DNA from 3 places in the Cytobacillus sp. ABV4_503 genome. Region 3 is predicted to be linked to each of the others. Evidence: riboswitches for the same ligand, from Rfam matches in the RefSeq annotation. Region 3 holds a riboswitch; each other region holds the start of a gene.

Region 1 (2,318 bases), 400 kb from region 3:
TCCTGAATCATTACATGGTACAAGCCATATGAATTAATAAAACAAAGTAAATACAGTATGATAAAGATAATAGCCAATAAATTGGAATTGCTGCTGGAGGTGGGTAGATGGAGATTGAGAAACTGGCTAAAAGGTTAAGTAACAGGACCCCAGTCATTTTAGGGAGTGAGCGATTTTCGAAATTCGCTATTTTGCTTCCGTTGGTTGAGATAAATAATGAGGTACATGTCCTTTTTGAAGTGCGTTCACTTACAATGAGAAGGCAGCCTGGGGAGGTCTGTTTCCCGGGCGGGAGAATAGATCCGGAAGATAGGGATGAGGAGCATACGGCTATCCGTGAAACCTCAGAGGAACTCGGCGTGAATGAAGACAGCATCACAGATGTGTCCCCGCTGGATTACATGATTTCCTTCGGTCAAATTATTTACCCTTATGCAGGCATTATCCATAATCCGGACCAGATTAAGCCAAACCCTGATGAAGTGGAAGAAGTTTTTACAGTCCCTCTTTCATTTCTAAAAAAAGTAAAGCCGGAAATGTATCACGTGAATTTTAAAGTAGAGCCCGAAGAGAATTTTCCATTTGACTTGATTGCCGGAGGTGAAAATTACAATTGGCAGGCAAGGAAAGTAGAAGAAGTATTTTACTATTTTAAAGATAAGGTTATTTGGGGGCTGACTGCCCGAATTCTTAAGCATTTTCTTGAAATCATTACTGAAGATTTCGAGGAAAGTAAGAGCGTTTGAAGAAAATAATTTTCAAAAAAGGTTGACGCAGTCCTTATAAATGTTTATGATTCATATAAATTGAATACTTTGAAACTTCTTATCAAGAGAGGCGGAGGGACTGACCCTATGAAGCCTCGGCAACCAGCATTTATGCACGGTGCCAAATTCAGAGGAATACATTTTCCGAAGATAAGAAGGCGGAATGAACGGAACGTAAATTCAAACCCCTTCTTGTCTGTATAGACGGAAGGGGTTTTTTGTTTTTATAGTTTTCTGCACTTTAAATATTAACCAGGGGGAATGTGAAATGTCAGCGATAACGATTGGGCTATTGGGGTTTGGAACAGTTGGAAAAGGAGTGTATGAAACGATCAGCAAACATCAGGGAAGGCTCCAGGCGATATTCGGGAAAGAAGTGAAGGTCTCGGCCATCCTTGTCAAAAATGTGAGTAAGCATTCTTTGCCTGATGATGAGGTGCTTTTAACTGATGACTTTCAGGATATTATTGAGCTTCCTAAGCTTGATGTCGTAATTGATGCCATTGTTGGCAGGGAACCAGGCTATACGTATTTGCGCCAGGCCATATCGAGAGGATGCCATGTCATTACAGCAAATAAGGAGATGTTTGCATTCCATGGAAGTGAGCTTGCGAGGCTCGCAAAAGAAAATAATGTATCATTAGGATTTGAAGCAACAGTCGGAGGCGGGATCCCTATAATTCAGACTATCAAGCAGCTGCTGAATGCCAACAAGATTGAACGGATCGAAGGAATTTTAAATGGCACATCCAATTTCATTTTGACAAGTATGCGCGAGGAGAACTTATCATTTGAAGAAGCACTGAAAATAGCGCAGGAAAAAGGATATGCAGAAGCCGATCCGAAAAATGATATAGAAGGATATGACGCTTTTTACAAAGCGGTTGTTCTGAGCGAGCTGGTATTCGGGAAAGCACCGGCGCAGGAAACATCTGTTAGAGAAGGCATTACTGATATTACAATTGAGCAAATCCGTTTGGCTGATTCCCTGGGCCTGAAATTTAAACATGTAGCATCGATTCAGAGAGAAAAAGATACTATCCGCTGTACTGTAAAACCGGTCCTGACAGTGGAGGCACATCCCTTGTACAGAGTAGAAGGAGTGCAAAATGCAGTTTCGATTGATGCGGATATTGTCGGGAATATCAGCCTGCAGGGTCCTGGTGCCGGCATGTTCCCGACAGCCAGCGCAATTATTGAAGATCTGATTCATGTTGGCAGAGCCGATATTCCTTCAGTCTTTGAGGAAGGCGACTCGGAAGGGACTGTTCTTGAACAGGCAGTTTGGATTATATTTGGTGATGCTGATAAAGGGGGATTGCCTGAAGGATTTGAAACAATCAGCAAAGTTTCAAAAGATGCCTTCATCGTTAAGGCATCATTGAAAGCTGTATCATTATTAGATACATCATATTTGAAGGCTTATCAGGTGCTTGGAGATTACGCTCCTGCTGCAAAGGAAAATAAGCAGGTACAGCCGGTATAATATGATGATGCTAAAAAACAGGAGGGGCAAGCTTATGAGCTGCCCCTCCTGAGGTATGTTTAGAG
Region 2 (2,318 bases), 610 kb from region 3:
TATAATCGACAGACCCATACAAAAACAGCCTGGCCATATGGTCAGGCTGTTTTATTTTTCACCGATTGTATATATGTACCTGCTATGCCATACCCTATGAGAAAAAGGGAGGTGGCAATAGATGAACTTTATATGGGAATCAGTCCTTTTAATATTTTCAGGGGTATTGCTTTTGCGTGTGGCCGGAAGAAAATCCATCTCGCAAATGACACTAGCCCAAACAGTTGTGATGATTTCAATAGGCACCATCATTATTCAGCCGATCGTTGAGACTAGTGTTTGGAAAACGATTGTGGCAGCAGCTATCTTAATTGGATCATTAATATTAATGGAATATCTTCAGGTTAAGTTTAATTTTGTTGAAAAATTTATCACGGGCAAATCTAAAATAGTGATTGAGGATGGGAAACTTAAAACAGCAAATATGAGGAAATTGCGCTTTACAGCTGATCAGCTGGAAATGAGGCTCAGAACCAGCGGAATCACAAAAATTTCAGATGTCAAAATGGCAACTCTTGAACCGAATGGACAGCTTGGGTATGAGTTAATGAATGATGCGAAGCCTTTAACTGTTGGAGAGTTTAAAAGGCTTATGGGAGAAATGATTTTGCAGTCACCCGTTCAGCCTGCACCTCAAGCCTCAGATGATATTTTTCAGGAGCTGAAAAAGGGGCATAACCCTCCAAATTCTAAAGAACTTCACTAGTTTTTAGCCGCATTGCGGCTTTTTTTAATTTCAATCCCCGTTATTCACCTTTAAAGTATTATTCAGATTCTTAATCCACAACAAAAAAGTGCTTGAAGTTTCACGAGTTTCCTGTATAATTTTCAAACGTGAGTTATTTCAGAATAATTTCATATGAATCGCTTATCAAGAGAGACTGAGGGACTGGCCCGAAGATGTCTCGGCAGCGGGCTCTATAGAGCGCTGTGCCAAATCCAGCAAGCATAGGTGCTTGGCAGATAAGAAGAGAACGATTGATTTGTTAAGATCTCTTCTTGCTTGAAGAGGTCTTTTTATTTTGCTGGAAAATTTATTCGGAGAGGAGATTTTTAATGAAAAACAAAGGCAATTCCTGGGCTTTATTGCCGCTTATGGCTTTCCTTCTAATTTTTATTGGAAGCGGCATAGCAACAGGAGATTTCAATAGCATTCCAATCATTGTCATTGTATCCGCTACAGCCGGAATAGCACTGGCAATGAACAGAAAAAAGCCGTTTATGGAAAAAGTGGAGATATTCACGAAAGGAGCAGGACATCCTGATATTATTTTAATGGCCATCATTTTTATCCTGGCAGGGGCCTTTTCTGGAACGGCTAAAGGTATGGGTGCGGTTGATTCGACCGTGAATCTTGCACTCTCATTCATCCCTCAGAATCTGCTGATGGTCGGAATTTTTATCATTGCCTGCTTTATTTCACTATCGATGGGAACGTCCATGGGGACCGTTGTGGCACTTGCTCCAATTGGTATAGCTCTTTCTGCAGAAACAGATATATCTGTAGCATTGGCCATGGCAGCAATAATAGGCGGTGCCATGTTTGGGGATAATCTTTCCGTTATTTCTGATACGACCATTGCAGCGGTCAGGACACAAGGAACGAGAATGACCGATAAATTCCGTGTGAATTTCTTAATCGTCCTGCCTGCTGCATTGCTTACAGCTTTGATTCTTGGGATTTTAACTGCTGGTCAGGAAAGCGCGGTAACAAGCGGGGATTACAGTTTTTTGAAAGTTGTTCCTTATCTGGGCGTATTGGCTGCAGCTTTACTTGGCATGAATGTCATTCTTGTGCTTAGCGGGGGTATTCTGCTTGCAGGACTGATCGGAATCGCAGATGGCAGCTATACTTTTGTTTCATTCCTTCAGATGATTGCCGAGGGAATGGCCGGCATGCAGACCCTTGCGATAATCGCCATACTCATTGGCGGATTGGTTGAGATCATCCGTTTTAATGGCGGAATCGATTACTTGCTGCACATGGCTACAAGCAAAATAAAATCCCGCAGGGGAGCTGAATTTGGTATTGCGTCACTTGTCTCTCTGACCAATTTATCTACAGCCAATAACACAATTGCCATCATTATTGCAGGGCCGCTTGCCAAAAAAATTGCAGATCAATATGAGATTGATCCGCGTAAATCAGCAAGTATTCTTGATATATTTGCCTGTTTTGTACAAGGGACTATCCCATATGGGGCTCAGATGCTGGCTGCTTCCGGGCTCGCTGCCATATCTCCTGTGAGCATCATGACATATTCCATTTATCCAATATTAATTGGCATTTGCGGCATTATTGCCATTTTGATCAACTT
Region 3 (2,318 bases):
AAATTTCCTGTGCCAGAACTTGATTTTTTATCCCTTCCCACCTGGAAGGAGCAAAGTGCTTCATGATATGAATGATGTTATCATTTTCGGTAATAGTTCCATCAAAATCACAAAAAACCGCTATTTTAGCCATTCTTGACAGCCACCTCTTTGTACCCCCACAGATCAATCGCTTTTTTTAATTCACGGAAGTTTGATGGAGCATCTGTTAAAGAAGCCCCCTTTAATATTAAATCAATTGCCTGGCGGAATGCCAAACTGCCTCCTCTTGCCCCATCCGGATGCCCATGTACGCCGCCTCCGGCATTGATTACACTCTCTATTCCGAAGTCTTCGAAAAGAAGAGGCACAAGACCCGGATGGATGCCGGCTGATGGAACCGGAAAGGTTCTTTTGCAGAAATCATTCTTAGTCAGGGCATCCCCAATTGATAATACCTGAGTTTTTTCAAGGGCAACCGATCCATAAGGGGAAGGGAATAGAGACAAGTCTGCACCTGCATACCTGAGAAGTTTCCCTAAAAGCAAAGGATAGGAAATCCCATAAACATTTGAAGCAGAAAGTGCTCCACTAACTGCAGGATGTGCCATGATAGGCAGCCCAATCTCTTCATCTTCTCTTAATGACTGCAAAACATCGAGCCCATAAGAAAATACATTAAACAGAAGAAGGTCTGCACCAAGTCTGGATGCCTTCCTTGCCTTTTCTTTTAATTCAAAAGACCTGCCTGTTAAATTTACAGCATATAGGGTACGGTGCCCTGTTTCCTCATAAACCTGCCTTAGTACTTCCTTGCCTTCGGTTATCCTGGCTTCAAAAGGTGTAAGGTGGTTTTCAAATAGAATTTCATCATCTTTTACAAGGTCGATGCCGCCAAGGGCCTGTTCCCTAAGCTGCGAAGTTAAAAAATCCATGTCTTTGCCCAGCACCCCTTTGAAGATGCTCATTAGAAGGGGTCTGCCATATACATTCACTTTTTCCCTCAGTCCGTCAATCCCGAATCGAGGCCCAGGGAAAAAGCTTTTAAGTTCATTGGAAAACTGTAAATCTAACAATTTAATCTTTCCGTCCAATGACAGCTTTCCAAAGACTGTTGTTAATATTGCCGGTAAATCCGGACTGAAATTAACAGTGGGATAGGCAATCTTAATGACTGCAGCTGTTTCCTTTCTTTCTTCATCTTTAATAAGGTCTTCAACAGCAACGACCCTGCCTTTATGCTTTTCCAGCTGCTGTTTTTCAAGCTCGGGCAAATGGGTCCATGACCCGACCGTTAAGCCTAAAGCGATCTCCTCGGCCTTTTTCTCCGGGTTATGTTTTTCATCATGAATCAGATACGTTGCAATAATTTCACTCATGTATATTCTTCCTTTCAAAAATCAAAGAATGGGAACAATAAAAAACCTCTTCAAATAAGAAGAGGTTAGCATAGCAATCTAACATCTTCTTATCTTTCAGCTAAAAGCTGCAAGATTTAGCACCGTGCTCAGGTATAAGTCGGTTGCCGGGCTTCATAGGGCTAGTCCCTCCGCCTGCTCTTGATAAGAAAACGAAACGAGTATTCAGTTAATTTCGAATTAAAATTTAATTAGAATTATGACAGTGCTTAATATTTTTGTCAATTGAATTATGAAAAAAATTTAAAACAAATTTAATTTTTTTATTCGGTCCACTGCTTCTTTAAGTCTATCCTCAGATGTCAGCAATCCGGCTCTCACATACCCTTCTCCATAATCACCAAATCCGATGCCAGGTGCAACCGCAATATGCGCTTTATCCAGGAGATAGTCAGCAAACTCTTCCGATGTAAATTGCTCAGGGACTTTGAGCCATGCAAAAAAGGAGCCTTTAGGAGCTTGTACATCCCAGCCAATTTCCCTGAGGCCAGAGATGAAGGTATTCCGTCTGGATTCGTAGATAGAATTCAACTCATTAACACAATCCTGGGGTCCTGACAGAGCGGCTGCTGCAGCTTCCTGAACAGCACCAAACAAGCTGACGTATAGATGATCCTGCATTAGATTCAGTGCTTTAATGACACTTGCATTTCCAGCTGCAAATCCTATTCTCCAGCCTGCCATATTAAAGGTCTTTGAAAGGGTATAAATTTCAATACCGACCTCCTTTGCCCCTTCTGCCTGAAGAAAACTTTCAGGCTTGTTGCCGTCAAAACCAATTCCGCCATATGCAAAATCATGGACGATGCAAATACCATGACTTCGGCTCAAATTAACTGTTTCCTGAAAAAAATCCTTATTTGCCACTGCTCCTGTCGGGTTATTTGGATAATTAAGGAACATCAGTTTAGCTGAATTAAG

What was found. Region 3 has a riboswitch for S-adenosylmethionine ahead of ACXAD1_RS06570 (2,3-diketo-5-methylthiopentyl-1-phosphate enolase). Riboswitches for the same ligand answer to the same signal wherever they lie in the genome.
Region 1: another riboswitch for S-adenosylmethionine. It lies ahead of ACXAD1_RS04615 (homoserine dehydrogenase); the one in region 3 lies ahead of ACXAD1_RS06570 (2,3-diketo-5-methylthiopentyl-1-phosphate enolase).
Region 2: another riboswitch for S-adenosylmethionine. It lies ahead of ACXAD1_RS09510 (Na+/H+ antiporter NhaC family protein); the one in region 3 lies ahead of ACXAD1_RS06570 (2,3-diketo-5-methylthiopentyl-1-phosphate enolase).

Annotation. Positions count from the first base shown of each region.
Region 1 covers NZ_JBSWTH010000001.1:892,781-895,098, forward strand. Annotated here, with positions in the region: gene ACXAD1_RS04610 (NUDIX hydrolase) at 108-746, shown strand; SAM riboswitch class I at 823-924, shown strand; gene ACXAD1_RS04615 (homoserine dehydrogenase) at 1,036-2,253, shown strand.
Region 2 covers NZ_JBSWTH010000001.1:1,894,595-1,896,912, forward strand. Annotated here, with positions in the region: gene ACXAD1_RS09500 (cold-shock protein) at 1-5, shown strand, start outside; gene ACXAD1_RS09505 (DUF421 domain-containing protein) at 122-706, shown strand; SAM riboswitch class I at 866-970, shown strand; gene ACXAD1_RS09510 (Na+/H+ antiporter NhaC family protein) at 1,057-2,318, shown strand, end outside.
Region 3 covers NZ_JBSWTH010000001.1:1,288,414-1,290,731, reverse strand. Annotated here, with positions in the region: gene ACXAD1_RS06575 (2-hydroxy-3-keto-5-methylthiopentenyl-1-phosphate phosphatase) at 1-133, opposite strand, end outside; gene ACXAD1_RS06570 (2,3-diketo-5-methylthiopentyl-1-phosphate enolase) at 126-1,358, opposite strand; SAM riboswitch class I at 1,445-1,548, opposite strand; gene ACXAD1_RS06565 (pyridoxal phosphate-dependent aminotransferase) at 1,641-2,318, opposite strand, start outside.